Regions from separate parts of the Variovorax glacialis genome, predicted to be linked through region 1. Evidence: predicted binding sites of a transcription regulator. Region 1 holds the regulator's gene; the other holds the start of a gene.
The links. Region 1 encodes HrcA, which represses chaperone genes, less so after heat shock. Its sites were predicted from a motif close to TTAGCACTCNNNNNNNNNGAGTGCTAA; they were not measured.

Region 1 (3,409 bases):
CCGCCCGATTGCCGAGTGCCAACTGCAGCGCATCGATCAGGATGGATTTGCCTGCTCCGGTTTCCCCGGTCAGGACGGTGAAGCCGGTGGAAAGATCGAGCTCCAGGGTGCGCACGATCACGAAATCGCGCAAGGCGATGCGGCGCAATGCCATTTCAGGAACCTCCTTCGTTCCAATGCAGTTTCTTGCGCAGGGTGTCGAAATAGCTCCAGCCCTTGGGATGCAGGAAGCGGGCGCGGTACTCCGAACGGCGCACCACGACCCGGTCGCCGATCGCCAGGGAAGCCAGGGATTGCATGTCGAAGCTGGCGCTGGCGTCGCGTCCGCCCACAAGTTCGATCGAGACCTCGTCTTCGTCCGGCAGGAGGATGGGCCGGTTGGAGAGCGTGTGGGGCGCGATTGGCACCATCACCCATCCCGGCACCGCGGGGTGCAGCAACGGGCCGCCCGCCGAGAGCGCATAGGCTGTCGAACCCGTGGCGGACGCGATGATCATGCCGTCCGCGCGCTGGTTGGCCACGAAATGGCGGCCGACCGTGACGCGCAGCTCCACCATGCCCGAGGTGGCGCCGCGATTGACCACCACGTCGTTCAGGGCAAGCGCGTCGAAGACACAGGTGCCGTCGCGCATCACCTGGGCGTGCATCAGGCTGCGGTGGTCTTCCTCGTACTCGCCGGCCAGCATCGGGATGAGCGTCGCCTGGTAGTTGTCCAGCGAAATGTCGGTGATGAAACCCAGGCGCCCCCGGTTGATGCCGATCAGCGGAACGCCGTACGGCGCAAGCTGGCGGCTGATGCCGAGCATGGTGCCGTCGCCCCCGACCACGAGCGCGAGATCGCACTCTTCGCCGATTTCCTCGACCGTCAGGGCAGGATAGGGCCCCACCTCGACATCGTCGCCTTTCGACTGCTCGACGAACACCTTGCAGCCTTGCGCCTCGAGGAAGGCGCCGATGCCTCCCATGACGTTGTCCAGCGCACCACATTGCGCCCGGGCTCCGGAAGCCTGGTATTTACCTATGAGCGCGACATGCCGAAAGCGGGAGGTCATCTACAAATTACAACATTAAAATTGCCCGATGCTGGACGACCGCGCCAAGTTGCTGCTGAAGACTCTCGTCGAGCGCTATATCGCCGAAGGGCAACCCGTCGGCTCGCGCACCTTGTCCCGTGCGTCGGGGCTCGATCTTTCGCCAGCGACCATCCGCAACGTGATGTCCGACCTCGAGGGGCTGGGGCTCATCGCGAGCCCGCACACCTCGGCGGGGCGCATTCCGACCGCGCGCGGCTATCGGCTCTTCGTCGACACCATGTTGACCGCGCAGCGCGAGCAGTTTTCCACCCCGAGCCTGGCCCCCGACCAACCGCAGAAGGTGATCGCGAACGCCGCGAACCTGCTGTCGAACCTGTCGCAGTTCGTGGGTGTCGTCATGGCGCCGCGTCGGGCGTCCGTGTTCCGGCAGATCGAGTTCCTGCGGCTCTCCGACCGCCGCCTGCTCGTCATCATCGTGTCGCCCGACGGCGATGTGCAGAACAGGGTCATCTTTCCGGAGGCCGACTATTCGCAGTCGCAACTGGTCGAGGCATCGAACTACATCAACGCCCACTATGCCGGGCTGTCGATCGAACAGGTTCGCGACCGGCTCCAGTCCGAGGTCGAGCAATTGCGCGGCGAGATTGCCGCGCTGATGCAGGCGGCCGTCCAGGTGAGTTCCGAGGTGCTGACGGAGGCGCAGGATGAGGTGGTGATCGCCGGCGAGCGCAATCTGCTGGCGGTGACCGACTTTTCGAGCGACATGAGCCATCTGCGCCGCGCGTTCGAGCTCTTCGAACAGAAGGCGCAACTGATGCGCCTGCTCGACGTGTCGAGCCAGGCGGAGGGCGTGCGCATCTTCATCGGCGGCGAAAGCCAGGTCGTGCCTTTCGACGACCTGTCGATCGTGAGCGCGAACTACGAGGTCGATGGTCAGGTGGTCGGGACGCTGGGCGTCATCGGCCCGACGCGCATGCCGTACGAGCGGATGATCCAGATCGTCGACATCACGTCGAAGCTGGTCACCAACGCGTTGAGCCACCGGAAGTAGGGCTGGGTCTCCGGCCCACTAGAATCGTCGGCGCGTGGGCCGTTAGCTCAGTTGGTTAGAGCAGCGGACTCATAATCCGTTGGTCCCTGGTTCAAGCCCAGGACGGCCTACCACCACCAGCCTCCATGGCGAAGTCGGGCGCCAGTTCGACGTCTCGGGCCATGCGCGTCCGCTTCCCTGTCCCCCTTACCCAATCGCAAGCCGGGTCATCTTGACGTTGACCGATTGACTCGTCACTATCCGCAGAGGCGGAAGCAGTAGGTCAAAACGCCACAAAAAAATACGATTGGAGGAGTGATTGAACACTCTCGGCGGCGGCAGCGGGCCCGAGATGCCCGTGCCTGCGACTTCGCGCGAAGGCGTGCCCGATTCGACAGAGTATTCCGCCGAGACCGTGCGAGTCACGATCGTCGGAGGCGGCTGTGCCGGCTTGGCGACGGCATGGCAGCTCCTCAACTTGAATGACGAACGGAAGAGGCGGCTCCGACCTGAGGCCACGCCCGAGGAGCGGCGCTCGACCGAGGGATGGCCGTTCTACGAGATCACGGTCTACGAGGCGAGCGAGCGGCTCGGCGGCAAGGGCGCGTCGGTGCGAGACGAACACGGACGCATCCTCGAGCACGGCCTGCATGTCTGGCTGGGCTTCTACGAAAACGCCTTTCGGATGATGCGGGAGTGCTACGACGAGGTCGAGAAAGCGCGGCGCAAGCCGGATCCGAAGTTCGCGATCGGTCCGCTGCCGCACGACCGCTTCGTCGATGCATTTGCGCCCGAGCCTCACATCGGCGTGGCCAGCCGACATGGCGGCGCGTGGGAGGTCTGGACCGCATTCCTTCCGCCGATGAAGGGACAGCCCGGCGACCCGATGGATGCGGCCACCAACCCTTTCAGCCTCTGGGGTTACCTGGCGCGGGCCTTGGCGCTCGCCAAGTCGCTGATGCAGAGCGTGCTGGCCCCAGCGCGCACCGAGCAGGGAAGCGAGCGACGCGGCCCGCGTGCGCGCTCCGCGCTGGACGAGGCGGTCGAACTCGACTTCTCGTTCGACCCCTCCGATGCGCCGGACGTCCTGATCGAGCGCCTGACCGTGCTGGCCCGGGGCGCGTTACTGACCTCCGCCGCAGGCCTTCTCCAGGCCGCCAGCTTCGTCGAAAGCTGGCTGCGCGAACAGAACCCGGCACCGCAGATCAGTTCGTCGATCCTGAAATTCATCGAGGCCCTGGCGACCAATGCGCGGCGTCAACTTCAGGACGTCGTCCTGATCGACGAGGAAGTGCGCCGGAAGACGGAGATTCTCGATCTGCTGATGACCATCCTCATCGGCCTG
Region 2 (3,409 bases), on a different contig from region 1:
GCCATGCAGACCTTCCAGACGCTGCAGCGCGACGACACGACCTTTTCGCATGCCAACCAGGTGAAGAACATCCTCGCCCAGTTCGGCGTGGCGGCCGGCACCGCCCTCGCGACGCTGTGCATGCAATGGCGAAGCACCGTGCGCTACACCCGGCTCGGTGAAAGCCTGTCGCCGTCGAATCCGGCGGTGCAACAGACGCTGGACCTGCTGACGCGCCATTTCGCAGCCACGCACGATGCGACGGAAGCGTCCCGGCTCGCGCTCGCCCAACTCGGATGGCAGACGGCGCAGGAAGCAACCTTCATGGCCGCGCTCGACTACTTCCACATGGTGATGCTGGTCGCCGCGGCCTGCCTCGCGCTCGTTCTCCTGGTCAAGGTCGTGCGCAAGCCCTGACCGCGCGCCGCCTCAGGACTTGAGGGTGTTCTTGTGGATCTTGCCGTCCTTCATGACGATCACAAGGCTGCTGCCAGGATCCGCCAGCAGCGCGATGTTCTCGACCGGGTTGCCGTCCACGAGCAGCAGGTCCGCATAGGCGCCTTCCTCGATGACGCCGAGCTTCCCCGGATAGGGATTGCGCGGACCCGACAGGTTCAGCAACTCCGCGTTGGTGGAAGTCGCCATCGTCAGGATCTCGCTGTTCGAATACCACCGCGTCAGATGCGACAGCATGATGCCCTGGCGCGTCGCCAGCGCCGCATTGAACAGCATGTCCGAACCCCAGGCCGTCTTGATCTTGTACTTCCGGGCGAGCTTGTAGGCGTTGTCGGTTCCCGCGAAGACTTGCAGGGCGGACACGAGACTCCCGCCACTCATCGGGCCGGTGTCTTCCTGCGACAGGAATGGCTGGATGCTGAGCCAGACGCCCTTGTCCGCCAGCATCTTCGCCGTCGTCTCGTCCATCAGATGCGCATGCTCGATGCAGCGTGCGCCCGCAGCGATCGCGCGCTGCACGGTCGTGGGCGCATACGCGTGCACGGTCGCATAGGTGTTCCAGTCCTTCGCAACCTCCACGCCTGCACGCAGCTCCGCCTCCGTCAACGTGGTGAGGTCCAGCGGACTCCGCGGTGAAGACACGCCACCACCGCCCACGAGCTTGACCTGCGACGCGCCTTGCGCCAGCTGCTCGCGCGCGCGCAACCGGATTTCGTCGGGGCTGTCGACGATGAACGCCGCGCCGGACCGTTCCATGAAGCTCGGCGTGCCCGGGTTGCGCGGAAGGTCGGACGGGGGACGCATGTCGGTGTGTCCGCCGCTGCCGGTGATCATCGCGCCGGAGGGGTAGATCCGCGGGCCCGGTATGAGTCCTTCGTCGATCGCCTGCTTGAAGGCGAACGCCGGCCCGCCCATGTCGCGCACCGTCGTGTACCCGCGCAACAGCGTTCGCTCCGCCTCGGCGGCGGCCGCGAGATGGATGTAGCCGAGGTTGCCCTGCAAGAGCATCTGCAGCGGCAAGCCTGCAAAGAGCGCGTGCCAATGGGCGTCGATGAGCCCCGGCATGACGACCCGACCGCCGCAATTGATCGTCTGGGCACCTTCGGGCGCCGCCGGCGCTCCGCTGGCCACCGACTTGATCCGGTTCGCCTCGACGACGAGGTGGAGGCCATCGCGGAGCGTGGCGCCCTTGCCGTCGAAGAGGCGGAAGTTGGTGAGGACGATCGGCCTGGGCGGCGCAGGCTGTGCAGGCTGCGCGCTCACACGGAACGGAAGCCCCAGCGTCGCCACCGAGGCGGCCATGCCGACGACGAAGCCGCGCCGCGAGAGATCGGCGTTGATCCGACGGGTCAGGGCCCCGATTTCAGGTCGATGGCAAAAGCAGACGGCACGACTGACCTCGGAGCCGTCGGCCATGGATTCGCATGCGTACATGAATAACCTCCAGTGCCCGACAGTCTGCCGTCGCCCGCACTGGATGCCAAGGCGAACGAGCGGCCTGCACCCAGCGGCGGATCGGCGAACCCGCCAAGCCGGTCGTGCAACCGGAGCCCGCTCGAAGCGGTCCCGGATCTTGAAACCGTGAAAAACGCCCTTATCATTAGCACTCGTTGAAGTTGAGTGCTAACAACACCGGTCTTCAGACGATGTGGCGCCGGCACCACGCCTGTGCCCGAACAAAACCCCGTTTCTTATCAGGAGATGCAATGAAACTTCGTCCTTTGCACGATCGCGTGATCGTCAAGCGCATTGAAAGCGAAACCAAGACCGCCTCGGGCATCGTGATCCCGGACAACGCGGCAGAAAAGCCCGATCAGGGCGAAGTGCTGGCCGTCGGCCCGGGCAAGAAGAACGACAAGGGCGACCTGATCGCCATGAACATCAAGGTCGGTGACCGCGTCCTGTTCGGTAAGTACAGCGGCCAGACCGTCAAGGTCGACGGCGACGAACTGCTGGTCATGAAGGAAGACGACCTGTTCGCGGTCGTCGACAAGTAATTTCTCGCCCCGTCATCCCCCCATCCAACTGAATCTCGGAGAAATCTCATGGCAGCAAAAGACGTAGTCTTCGGCGGCGAAGCCCGCGCGCGCATGGTCGAGGGTGTGAACATCCTCGCCAACGCAGTCAAAGTGACCCTGGGCCCCAAGGGCCGCAACGTGGTGCTCGAGCGCTCCTTCGGCGCCCCCACCGTGACCAAGGACGGCGTGTCGGTCGCCAAGGAAATCGAACTCAAGGACAAGCTGCAGAACATGGGCGCCCAGCTCGTGAAGGAAGTGGCTTCCAAGACGTCCGACAACGCCGGTGACGGCACCACCACCGCGACCGTGCTGGCCCAGGCCATCGTTCGCGAAGGTTTCAAGCTGGTGGCTGCCGGCATGAACCCGATGGACCTGAAGCGCGGCATCGACAAGGCGGTCACCGCCCTGGTCGCCGAGCTGAAGAAGGCCTCCAAGGCCACGACCACCTCCAAGGAAATCGCGCAAGTCGGCTCGATCTCGGCCAACAGCGACGAAACCATCGGCAAGCTCATCGCTGACGCGATGGACAAGGTCGGCAAGGAAGGCGTGATCACCGTGGAAGACGGCAAGTCGCTCGACAGCGAACTCGACGTCGTCGAAGGCATGCAGTTCGACCGCGGCTACCTTTCGCCCTACTTCATCAACAACCCCGAAAAGCAAAGCGCGATCCTGGACAACCCGTTCGTGCTGCTGTTCGACAAGAAGATCAGCAACATCCGCGACCTGCTGCCCACGCTGGAGCAAGTGGCGAAGGCCGGCCGTCCGCTGCTGATCATCGCGGAAGAAGTCGAAGGCGAAGCCCTGGCAACGCTGGTCGTGAACACGATCCGCGGCATCCTGAAGGTCGTGGCCGTCAAGGCACCTGGCTTCGGCGACCGCCGCAAGGCCATGCTGGAAGACATCGCCATCCTGACGGGCGGCAAGGTCATCGCTGAAGAAGTGGGCCTGACGCTCGA

Region 2: a site for HrcA is predicted at 2,036-2,062, ahead of groES (co-chaperone GroES). Genes of this name have one in related genera too.

The regions. Positions count from the first base shown of each region.
Region 1 covers NZ_JBPJZT010000004.1:246,689-250,097, forward strand. The annotation lists gene recN (DNA repair protein RecN) at 1-154, opposite strand, end outside; gene ACSFBL_RS12855 (NAD kinase) at 156-1,052, opposite strand; gene hrcA (heat-inducible transcriptional repressor HrcA) at 1,081-2,085, shown strand; tRNA gene ACSFBL_RS12865 (tRNA-Ile) at 2,122-2,198, shown strand; gene ACSFBL_RS12870 (FAD-dependent oxidoreductase) at 2,384-3,409, shown strand, end outside.
Region 2 covers NZ_JBPJZT010000011.1:111,292-114,700, reverse strand. The annotation lists gene ACSFBL_RS25535 (MFS transporter) at 1-396, shown strand, start outside; gene ACSFBL_RS25530 (metal-dependent hydrolase family protein) at 409-1,869, opposite strand; gene groES (co-chaperone GroES) at 2,142-2,432, shown strand; gene groL (chaperonin GroEL) at 2,481-3,409, shown strand, end outside.